DNA from 3 places in the Algoriphagus sp. oki45 genome. Region 1 is predicted to be linked to each of the others. Evidence: riboswitches for the same ligand, from Rfam matches in the RefSeq annotation. Region 1 holds a riboswitch; each other region holds the start of a gene.
What was found. A riboswitch is a leader RNA that binds a small molecule or an ion and turns the genes downstream of it on or off. The one in region 1 is predicted to bind S-adenosylmethionine.

Region 2: another riboswitch for S-adenosylmethionine. It lies ahead of AAA942_RS03445 (homocysteine S-methyltransferase family protein); the one in region 1 lies ahead of AAA942_RS02770 (O-acetylhomoserine aminocarboxypropyltransferase/cysteine synthase family protein).
Region 3: another riboswitch for S-adenosylmethionine. It lies ahead of AAA942_RS17500 (trans-sulfuration enzyme family protein); the one in region 1 lies ahead of AAA942_RS02770 (O-acetylhomoserine aminocarboxypropyltransferase/cysteine synthase family protein).

The regions. Positions count from the first base shown of each region.
Region 1 covers NZ_BTPC01000001.1:630,084-633,877, forward strand. Annotated here, with positions in the region: gene AAA942_RS02760 (SulP family inorganic anion transporter) at 1-1,214, shown strand, start outside; gene AAA942_RS02765 (carbonic anhydrase) at 1,211-1,864, shown strand; SAM riboswitch class I at 1,949-2,059, shown strand; gene AAA942_RS02770 (O-acetylhomoserine aminocarboxypropyltransferase/cysteine synthase family protein) at 2,230-3,534, shown strand; gene AAA942_RS02775 (homoserine O-acetyltransferase family protein) at 3,547-3,794, shown strand, end outside.
Region 2 covers NZ_BTPC01000001.1:776,780-780,573, reverse strand. Annotated here, with positions in the region: gene AAA942_RS03455 (PAS domain S-box protein) at 1-221, shown strand, start outside; gene AAA942_RS03450 (hypothetical protein) at 282-1,598, shown strand; SAM riboswitch class I at 1,683-1,782, shown strand; gene AAA942_RS03445 (homocysteine S-methyltransferase family protein) at 1,855-2,910, shown strand; gene metH (methionine synthase) at 2,903-3,794, shown strand, end outside.
Region 3 covers NZ_BTPC01000004.1:342,889-346,682, forward strand. Annotated here, with positions in the region: gene AAA942_RS17485 (ribose-phosphate pyrophosphokinase) at 1-50, shown strand, start outside; gene AAA942_RS17490 (50S ribosomal protein L25/general stress protein Ctc) at 77-649, shown strand; gene pth (aminoacyl-tRNA hydrolase) at 731-1,291, shown strand; SAM riboswitch class I at 1,353-1,457, shown strand; gene AAA942_RS17500 (trans-sulfuration enzyme family protein) at 1,551-2,717, shown strand; gene AAA942_RS17505 (GntP family permease) at 2,877-3,794, shown strand, end outside.

The DNA.
Region 1 (3,794 bases):
ATTTTTTCCCACATGCAGTGATTAAAGGAATGCTGACTGCCATCGGGCTGATCTTGATTTTAAAGCAAATTCCTCATGCCTTGGGTTACGATAAAGACACTATGGGGGATGAATCCTTTCTTCAGGCAGATCAGCACAATACAATCACAGAGATTGGTTATGCCATTCAATATCATAGCCCAGGCGCGATCCCTATTGTATTGATTGCTCTTTTTATTCTGATTTTATTTGAAAACCCCAAGATCAGAAATCACCGATACTTTGGTATCATACCCGGTGCACTTTGGGTGGTGATTTTAGGCTTAGTCATCAATGAATCCTATGGTATTTGGAAACCCAGTTGGAAGCTGGACGGGGAGCATTTGGTGAATATTCCTCAAGCAAATTCAATCAGTGAATTATCAGGACTTCTTACTTTTCCTGATTTTGGTCTTTTTGTCAAACCCGAATTTTGGGTGGTAGCAATCACTTTGGCAGTGGTGGGAAGTATAGAAACTTTGCTTAGTATAGACGCTGCGGATAAAATGGATCCTCAAAAGCGGATTACTCCCACCAATCGGGAACTCATAGCCCAAGGGGTGGGGAATTCCCTCTCAGGTCTCATTGGAGGCTTGCCTATCACAGCAGTAATCGTAAGAAGCTCAGCAAATATCACCTCCGGGGCCAAGACCAAGCTTTCAGCAATTTTTCATGGGCTTTTACTTTTGATATTGGTATTATCCATTCCTGGGATTCTGAATAAAATCCCGCTAAGCTGTCTTGCCGCCGTTCTATTTGTGGTGGGATACAAATTGGCGAAGCCTTCTATTTTTATTGAAATTTTTGAAAAAGGCTTAAATCAATTTATTCCTTTTTTGGTCACCGTATTGGCCATTCTGTTTACTGATTTGCTGGTTGGAATAGGCATCGGGATGGTTTTCGGGTTGTTTTTTGTGATCAAAACCAATTTTCAGCGAGCCATCACCATCACTGAACACAACGGAAACTACCTTCTCAAACTCCAAAAAGATGTATCTTTTTTAAATAAAGCATTTTTGGTCAAAAAGCTTGGTGAAATACCGGATGGGGCAAAAGTAATCTTAAATGCAAATAAGGCACAGTTTATAGATAATGACATTAAGGAAGTGCTGGATGATTTTATTCAGTCCTGTCCTTCCAAAAACATAGAAATTACCATAGAAGGCTATCATTACCATCTTTCCAAATCCCTATGAATCCTTACGAAAAACTTCTTTTACAAAACAAAGCTTGGTCCGAGGAGAAAATTCAAACAGACAAGGATTTTTTCAAGCGACTGGCAAATCAGCAAAAGCCCAAGTTTCTTTGGATTGGATGTTCAGATAGCCGGGTTCCCGCCAATGAGATTACAGGTACTGATCCCGGAGAAGTGTTCGTTCATCGAAACATTGCCAATATGGTCGTTCACACAGACTTGAATCTATTGTCTGTCCTTCAGTATGCGGTAGAAGTATTAAAGGTAGAGTATGTAATCATCTGTGGTCACTATGGATGCGGGGGTGTCGAAGCTGCTATCTCCCATCATTCGTATGGCTTGATTAATAAGTGGTTGAGAAATATCAAGGAAGTCTACAAGCTATACCAAGAAGAAATAGAGTCAATCAAGGATCACAAAGCCCAAGTCAATCGGCTGGTAGAATTGAATGTAATCGAACAGTGTCAGGATCTGATCAAAACGTCCATTATTCAAAAAGCCTGGAAGGAACGCCAAGCGCCGCACGTTTATGGTTGGGCTTATGGTTTGGAAGATGGAAAAGTAAAAGAGCTGGTAAAAATCGCCCCTGACTTGGAAAATGTTCATCCCATTTTTCGCTATTCAGATGATCAACTGAACACGATTTTATGATTTTGCCTTTGATTTAGAGACTTATTTTTGGGATTGTCAAAATCCCCTGTTTAATTTGCTACATCCTTACACTTTTTGTGCAGGGATTTATAAAGAAGAGGCGAGAGACAGGCTCTACGACCCTCTGGCAACCTTCCAAAGTGGAAAGGTGCCCATTCCTGCCGGAGAAGAGGGTCTTCTTCGGAACTATAAATTCCTTGCGGCATGAACAAATACTCCTCCCTCTATTACTTTCGGCTAAGCAGTTTTTCCTTTTTGGAAAGATCCGAATCCCTATTGGCTTTGCCTTCAGTTCCAATTGGCTTTGTTATTAATTCATCAGCCAATTCTTTTCCTTGTCTTTTAACCCTTTAATCCTATAAACCATGTCTAGTAATTATCGATTTGAAACCCTTCAGCTTCATGCTGGACAAGCACCTGACCCGACTACCAATTCACGGGCAGTTCCCATCTACCAGACCACTTCCTATACCTTCAACAGTGCGGAACATGGAGCCAATCTATTTGGCCTAAAGGAATTCGGAAATATTTACACCCGAATCATGAATCCCACTACGGATGTCTTTGAAAAAAGAATCGCAGCCTTGGAAGGGGGTGTGGCTGCTGTCGCCACTAGTTCTGGTCAGGCAGCTCAGTTTTTGGCTTTGAATAATATACTTCAAGCCGGTGAAAACTTTGTTTCCACCTCTTTTCTTTATGGAGGCACATACAACCAATTCAAAGTAGCATTCAAGCGAATCGGTATAGAAGCCAGATTTGCCAAAGGTGATTCTCCAGAAGCTTTTGAAAAACTGATCGACGCAAAGACTAAAGCCATCTATCTGGAAACCATAGGAAATCCGGAATTCAACATACCTGATTTTGAAGCTATCGCTGCCCTGGCGAAAAAGCATGAAATCCCACTGATTGTAGACAATACGTTTGGTGCTGGAGGGTATTTATTCCGACCTATCGAGCATGGAGCGAATATTGTGACCTCGTCTGCTACCAAATGGATCGGAGGACATGGTACCTCTATCGGCGGAATTATCGTCGATGCCGGCAATTTCAATTGGGGAAATGGAAAGTACCCTCAATTTTCTGAGCCGTCCGAAGGCTATCATGGCTTGAATTTTTGGGAGGTTTTTGGAGAAAACAATCCTCTTGGGCTTCCCAATATCGCCTTTGCTATCCGGGCTCGGGTAGAAGGCTTGCGGGATTTTGGGCCGGCGATCAGTCCTTTCAACTCCTTTCTCTTGCTTCAGGGAATAGAAACCCTTTCCCTTAGAGTACAAAGAACGGTCGAAAATGCCCTTGCAATCGCTTCTTGGCTAGAGTCTCATCCCAAAGTGTCCAAAGTAAAATACCCAGGATTGCCCTCATCTCCTTATCATGCCTTGGCCAAAAAATACCTTAAAAATGGGTTTGGAGGAGTTTTGAGTTTTGAATTAAAAGGAGACAAGGAGTCCACCTCTTCTTTTATCAATAATCTGGAGCTTATCTCCCACTTGGCCAATGTAGGTGACGCTAAAACACTGATCATCCAGCCTTCAGCCACCACCCATCAGCAGCTTAGCAATGAAGAGCAAGTAGCCGCAGGGGTGACACCTACTTTGCTGAGACTCTCCTTGGGTATTGAGCATATTGAGGATATCAAAGCTGACCTTCAGCAGGCTTTTGACAAATTATAATTAAATATTCCGATGGATCTCCTCCTTTCTTCTGAGGATTTGACAATGATTGATCACACCTTTCACAGCGATGAACCTCTTGTCTTGGAATCTGGACAAGTATTTCAATCTTACGATTTAGCCTATACCACTTATGGTCAGCTTAATGAGAATAAGACCAATGTAATATGGGTAGTCCACGCTTTAACCGGCAACTCTCATGCTGCAGAGTGGTGGGAAGGATTGATTGGGGAGGGGAAATTCTTTGATCCATCTGAGTA
Region 2 (3,794 bases), 150 kb from region 1:
CTGAACTGGATGGATTTGAGGTAGCAAGGACAATAAGGGGATTAGGAGATGAAAAGAAATCAAAGGTTCCGATTTTAGCCCTGACTGCTGCATCAATCCATGAAATAAAGGATGAATTATCCTCTGTAGGATTCAATGATTTTATACCCAAACCCTTCTCCCCAGAGGGCCTTTATGAAAAAATATTCAAGTATCTGAATACAAAAGAAAGTATTGAATGATGGGTTTAGCATTAATTTTGCCTGAAAGCAGGCTGATTTAAATCTTTACCTTTCTGTTTCATGTCTTCCTACCCAAGGATTTTTCTTTGTTTGTTGCTTATTGGTTTTTTCGGGAACTCATTCTCCCAAGAATTAATCAACAAGAGACCTACTTTTTATGCCTATACGGGCTTTTCGGGAGCTAATCTGACTCAGTTTAATCAAATGCTCAAAGAAAGGGGGTTGTCACCTCTAAGGAATAGATATTCCAGCTTCGGACTAGGCTATCAGACTCGAATCAATGACTTTGTTTTGGGATTTGACTTGGGACAGCATACCGGAAAAGCAAGTCAGCTTGACGATATGGAAATCCGATATCGGACTACGAGGGCACTTTTTAATGTTGGTTATTCCATGACTGAAGAGGGAAGATTTCAATTGATTCACTATTTGGGACTGGGTTTCGGGTTTATGAATTTTCAGATGCTGCCCGAGGGCCAAGACCGAAATCTAGAACTATTTCTCCTAGATCCTCAGCAAGGATTTATCCTTCGGAAAAACGATATACACCAAGGAACTTCGCAGTTTGGAAATTTTTTGACTGAAATCGGCTTCCAACTGAGCTATGACTTTCCAATTCCAGGAAGAAAAGAAGCGCTCCAAGTCATCGCTAGAGGGGGGTATTCGTTTAGCCCAATCGAAAACTCTTGGAATATGAATGGGATTGCCTTCGATAATGCCCAGTCGGGAGCTTTTATCCGGGTGGGGGCAGGAATTTCTCTTCCTGATAGGAATTTCTTTTACAAGGATGCATCCATCGGAATTTCTCTATTTAGAGGGGTTCATTTTACCCAACCTGATGAATTGAATACTTACCTTAAATCCTTTGACTATCAGCCATTGGAAGGCAAACCTTCCAACTGGGGTCTTCGGATTTTGGGAGATACAGAGGGTATTTTATATGGCGTAGATATCTTTAATCTTGCCATGAGTGGACAGGCTAGCAATTTTCAGGAGCACAGCTTGAATAGTGTACGGGTTTATGCAAATGGGGGCCTCAAGCTGATTCAATTTGAGAATTTTGCTTTGGGATTGTTGGGAGGTGTAGGATATGGCAATCTGCGATACACGCTCAGCGAGGTGGACAAGCCTGATTTTCCGGAGCTGTTTGAAAAAAGGTATTTTGATGGGTACTTGAGAAGTTCTGGGGTAATGTTCAAGCCGGAAATGTTTTTTGAATATGGACTGCCGATGACCAAAAGGAAACTTTTTGATTTGGTATTTACTGCTTCTGCCGGTTATGAGCTGGCCTTTCCTGGATATAGTCTTGGTGAGATCTCTATGAATCAATACATGTCAGGTAGCTACCTGCTCTTTGGAATAGGGGTTCGGCCTTAGTTGAGATAAAGTTGAATCCTATTTTTATCCAAGTTTTACTTCTCGCAGTTGATTGGAATTCCCTTTTTGCTGTTATTTTTGCCTAGCTTATCGAGAAAGACCGAGGGAAGGGCCCTACGACGTCTTAGCAACCTGATAACAAGGTGCTAACTCCCATTCCGGATATGCCGGAAGAAGATGAGCGGAAAAGAATACCTCTCCGTACTTTTCTCCGTGTTTTGCTCGATTTGCTTTTTGATTTGAAGAACCTATTACCATGCAAAACCGAACCGAAGTCCTACTCCAAGCGATTGAAAAGCGAATCCTAATATTGGATGGTGCGATGGGCACAATGATTCAGCGCTATAAGCTGGATGAAAATGATTTCAGAAATCCCCAACTGGCCGATCACCCCAAACCTTTGAAAGGGAACAATGATCTCCTTTCATTAAGCAGACCTGATATCATCAAAGCCATCCATAGAGAATACCTGGAAGCTGGTGCTGATATCATTGAGACCAATACTTTTTCCGGTACTACCATCGCTCAGGAAGATTATTCACTGCCTCATTTGGCATATGCGATCAATTTTGAATCAGCAAAAATCGCAAGGGAAGTAGCTGAAGAGTTTACAGCACTGGATTCCTCCAAACCCCGATTTGTAGCCGGAGCCATGGGGCCTACAAACCGGACTGCTTCTATATCACCTGATGTCAACGATCCCGGGTATCGGGCGATTACTTTTGACCAACTTGCTGAAGCTTATTCAGAGCAGGTCCGAGGACTGTTGGATGGTGGGGCAGATATCATTTTGATCGAGACTATATTTGATACGCTCAATGCAAAAGCAGCGCTTTATGCTGTGCAGGAAGTGTATGAAGAAAGGAATATCCCGCTAGACCCTAGAGAAGGGGGGATTCCGATTATGATTTCAGGGACCATCACGGATGCTTCCGGGAGAACGCTCTCGGGACAGACCACAGAGGCCTTTTTGATTTCTGTTTCCCATGTTCCCTTGCTATCGGTAGGCTTAAATTGCGCGCTGGGAGCAAAAGAATTAAGACCTTATTTGAAAGTGCTTTCCCAAAAAGCACCTTTCTATGTTTCTGCCTATCCGAATGCAGGCTTGCCAAATGAATTTGGCGCATACGATCAGGGAGCGAATGAAATGGCCGATCAGGTCAGGGATTTTTTGAAAGAAGGAATGCTCAATATTTTGGGAGGATGCTGTGGTACAACACCTGACCATATTCGTGCTCTTGCAAAAATGGCTACAGAATTTCAGCCTAGAAAAATCGAAGAAGAATTGGAAGAGGAGGAAAGCAATGCCTAAGCAGAACTACATGAAATTGTCGGGACTGGAACCTTTGGTTTTCACCCCTAACATCAACTTTGTCAATATCGGCGAGCGGACCAATGTCACCGGCTCCAAAAAGTTTGCTCGGCTCATTTTGAATGGAAAATACGATGAGGCCCTGGATATCGCCTTGGATCAAGTCAGAGGCGGTGCTCAAGTCTTGGACGTATGCATGGATGAGGGCATGCTGGATGGAGAATACGCCATGACCCGTTTCCTCAACCTGATCGCTTCGGAACCGGAAATCAGCCGTATTCCCATCATGATCGATAGCTCCAAATGGAGTATCATTTTGGCAGGATTGAAGTGTGTGCAGGGAAAAGGGATTGTCAATTCGATTTCCCTTAAAAACGGAGAAGAGGAATTTGTGCATCAGGCAAAGACCATTAAGAAGTTTGGGGCGGCGGTGGTTGTTATGGCGTTTGACGAAAAAGGTCAGGCAGATACATATAATCGCCGAATAGAGATATGCGAGTGTAGTTATCGGGTTTTGGTGGATCAGGTCAATTTCAATCCTCAGGATATCATTTTCGACCCGAATATTTTCCCGGTTGCTACCGGCATGGAAGAGCATCGACGCAATGCACTTGATTTCTTTTTGGCCACAAAATGGATCAAGGAAAATCTTCCCGGCGCCAAAGTGAGTGGGGGGGTGTCCAATGTTTCTTTTTCCTTCAGAGGAAATGATCGGGTTCGTGAGGCCATGCATGCTGCATTTCTCTACCATGCTATACATCATGGTATGGATATGGGAATTGTCAACCCGACCATGCTGGAAGTATATGATGACATTCCCAAGGATCTCCTGGAAAGGGTAGAGGATGTTCTATTTGACCGAAGGTCAGATGCAACAGAGCGTT
Region 3 (3,794 bases), on a different contig from region 1:
CCATTCATGCCGTCACCGGACATACTTCAATCAGCTCTCTGTTTATTTGAGAAACCAATTTTAAATACAAATACATATGAAAACACTAGAGATTATAGGGTTTAAAAGAGCAAATCTCGACAGTGCCTCTTTGAATGAGATCAGAGATACCGGCAGTGTACCCTGCGTGGTTTACGGTCCAGGTATTCCTGAACAAATTCATTTCCATTCCCCTGCCATCCTGTTCAGGGACTTGATCTATACTCCGGACGTTCACTTAGTGGAATTGAACATCGAAGGAACTATCGTGAAGGCGGTTTTGAAAGAAGCTCAATTCCATCCGGTAAGTGAAGTATTGCTTCATGCAGACTTCATGGCTTTCACCAATGACAAGCCGATCAAGTTTGAGATTCCTGTTAAAATTACAGGAAGCTCCCCAGGTATTGCAAAAGGGGGTAAGCTGGAATTCAAAACCAGAAAATTGAAAGTAAAAGGATTGGCTCAAAACCTTCCTGACTTTATCGAAGCTGATATTTCCAACCTCGACTTGGGTAAATCTTTCAAAGTAGGTGAATTGAAGCCTGAAGGATATGAAATCCTTACCTCTCCTAATGTCTCCATCGTGACCATCGGTATTCCGAGAGCACTTAGAGGAAAAAAGGCTGAGTAATTCAATTACCAACAGTTTATTAAGATCCTGCCCTTTATCGGGCAGGATTTTTTATTTTCAAAAGCTTGAACCGGATAGAATATGAAATATTTGATTGTGGGCTTAGGAAACATTGGCCCAGAATACGAACTCACCCGACATAACATCGGCTTCTTGACCTTGGATAGATTGGCTGACAAGGAAGGGGCCGCGTGGAAAAGTGACCGACTGGCCTTCAAAACCGAGATCAAACACAAAGGAAGAACCCTACATCTCATCAAGCCTACTACATACATGAACCTAAGTGGCAAAGCAGTCAACTATTGGATGAAAGAACTCAATGTGCCCAAGGAAAACATCCTGGTCTTAGTAGATGATGTAGCCATTCCCTTTGGAAAACTTCGCATGAGGGGAAAAGGCAGCTCAGCAGGACACAATGGGCTAAAAAATATTGAAGCGCTTTTGGGTGGACAGGATTATCCCCGATTACGGATGGGGATTGGCGACGACTTCCCAAAAGGAAGACAAGTAGAATATGTTTTGGGAAGATTTATGCCCCGAGAGTTTGAGGAGCTACCTGAGATGATGAATCGGGCGATATCCATGATTCAAGGGTTTTGCACCGTCGGCATCGCCCAAACTATGACCCAATTCAACGACTGATTGCAAGGGAGATTTGGAAATACCCAATTCTCCCTTTTTCTTTGCATCACTTCAGGTGACTGATTTATAAAGAAGAGGCGAGAGACTAGGCTCGATGACCCTCTGGCAACCATCTTCAGCCAAGGAGAAAGGTGCCAAGTCCTACCCTCAGCGGGAACTATAAATTGGCGGATTAATCTACCCCTCTTTCTGGTTCAGGTTCTGCTTAGGGAAATTCTTTTTTCACCCCTGAAGCCCATACTTATCCATACCTAAAGCCATGAGCCATTTTGAAACAGATTCTATTCGAATCCAAAGCAGAACCAACGAAAAGGAACACTCCTCGCCCATCTTTCTTACCTCCAGCTTCACCTTTGACTCAGCTGAGGAGGCTCGGGCCATGTTTGCAGACGAGATTCTGGGGAATATTTATTCGCGCTATGCCAATCCCAACTCCGCAGATCTGATCCAAAAGGTCTGTGCGGCAGAAGGAACGGATGATGGAATCGCCACAGCCTCTGGTATGGCGGCCATGTTCGGGAGCATTGCTTCTCTTTTGGAGCAGGGTGACCATGTTTTGGCTTCTCGCTCCCTTTTCGGATCCACCCATCAGCTATTAACCCGGGTTTTCCCCAAATGGGGAATCACCTCCACCTATGGAGATATTTCAGATTGCCAAAATTGGGAAAAACTGGTCCAGCCCAACACCAAAATGCTCTTTATCGAAACTCCGTCCAATCCAGGCTTGGAAATCATCGACTTGGAATGGGCGGGAAAATTTGCTCAGGCCCATGGGTTGATTTTGGTAGTGGACAACTGCTTTGCCACTCCTTATCTACAGCAGCCGGCCAAGTGGGGAGCTCATATCGTCACCCATAGTGCTACCAAATACATCGACGGACAGGGAAGGGTTTTGGGAGGTTTGATTCTGGGGAAAAAGGACCTCATTAAAGAGGTACAGTTTTTCACCCGGCATACAGGGCCGTCCATATCCCCTTTCAATGCTTGGATTTTGGCTAAAAGTATGGAGACACTCGCAGTAAGAATGGACCGCCATTGCGCCAACGCCCTTCGAATTGCAGAATATTTTGAAGGAAATAGCCACTTGGAAGCAGTCAAATACCCCTTTCTCCCCTCCCATCCTCAACACGACCTGGCAATCAAACAAATGAAAGCGGGAGGCGGAATCATCACCCTTTCTCTCAAAGGAGGAGTGGCCAGAGCACAGCGATTTATTGACCAGCTGAAAATGATCTCGGTGACAGCCAACCTTGGAGACAGCCGTAGCATCATCACTCATCCCGCTTCTACTACCCACAGCAAACTTTCCGCAGAGGAGCGTGCCAAAGTGGGAATTTCAGATGGATTGATCCGACTTTCGGTAGGATTGGAACATTCTGACGACATCATCCAAGACGTTGAACAAGCTTTGGAAAGATCAAAATAAGGAATTGGCTAGATCAAAAGCCGGCTGGACATCTGCTCAGCCGGCTTTCTATTTTCAACTTTTCCACTGGAGGGGATGCTTTTCCCTGATTTTTCTTTAATTTTTTGGATTCACTTTTTCCAACTCTGGAAAAAGCAGACTCCAACCTTTGAACCCAAGATGCTCACACTCCTGATTATTCTGGTCTCCCTGACCCTCATTTTAGTTGCTATCATCAAGTTTGACATTCATCCTTTTTTGGCACTGTTTGTAGGAGCCATCATTTATGGATTGATGATGGGCATGGAGCCGGAGTTGATCATCAAGTCGATCTCTGAAGGATTTGGCGGAGTTTTGGGTAGTGTGGGATTATTGATTTTGCTAGGCGTAATTTTGGGTACTTTTTTGGAAAAAACCGGAGGAGCCATGGTGATTGCCGAAAAAGTACTCCGCTGGGTGGGAGAAAAATCCGTGAATTTATCCCTGATGCTTAGCAGTTGGATTCTTTCTATCCCTGTGTTTGGAGACAGTACCATTATCATGATGAATCCCATTGCCAAATCCCTTTCCGCAAAAAGTACTCTTTCCTATGCGGCGACGATTGTAGCCGTTTCCCTTGGTGCCATGGCCAGTCACTCATTGGTTCCACCCACACCAGGCCCTATAGCCACTGCAGGGATTTTGGGAGCTGATTTGGGACAGGTCATTTTCTACGGAGGATTGGTTTCATTGATTACACTCATTCCGCTCCTATTCTTTGTTCAGAAATGGGTCTCAAAAATCCCATTGAGACCTGTCATTGCTGCCAATGAAAAGACCATTGCCAAATCTGACCGCCCCAGCTTCTTTTCCTCTCTTCTACCGGTACTGATCCCTCTCACCCTGATTATTCTTGCCTCTATCGCCAATTATCCTTCCAAACCACTGGGAGAAGGTGCCTTTATCAAGGCTATTCAGTTTTTGGGAACACCAGTGATAGCTCTCCTCATCGGAGCGGTTCTTTCTTTTACCCTACCCAAAAAATTTAACAGAAAGCTACTCTCAGCCTCCGGATGGGTAGGAGAGGCGATTTTACTCTCAGCACCAGTCATCTTGATT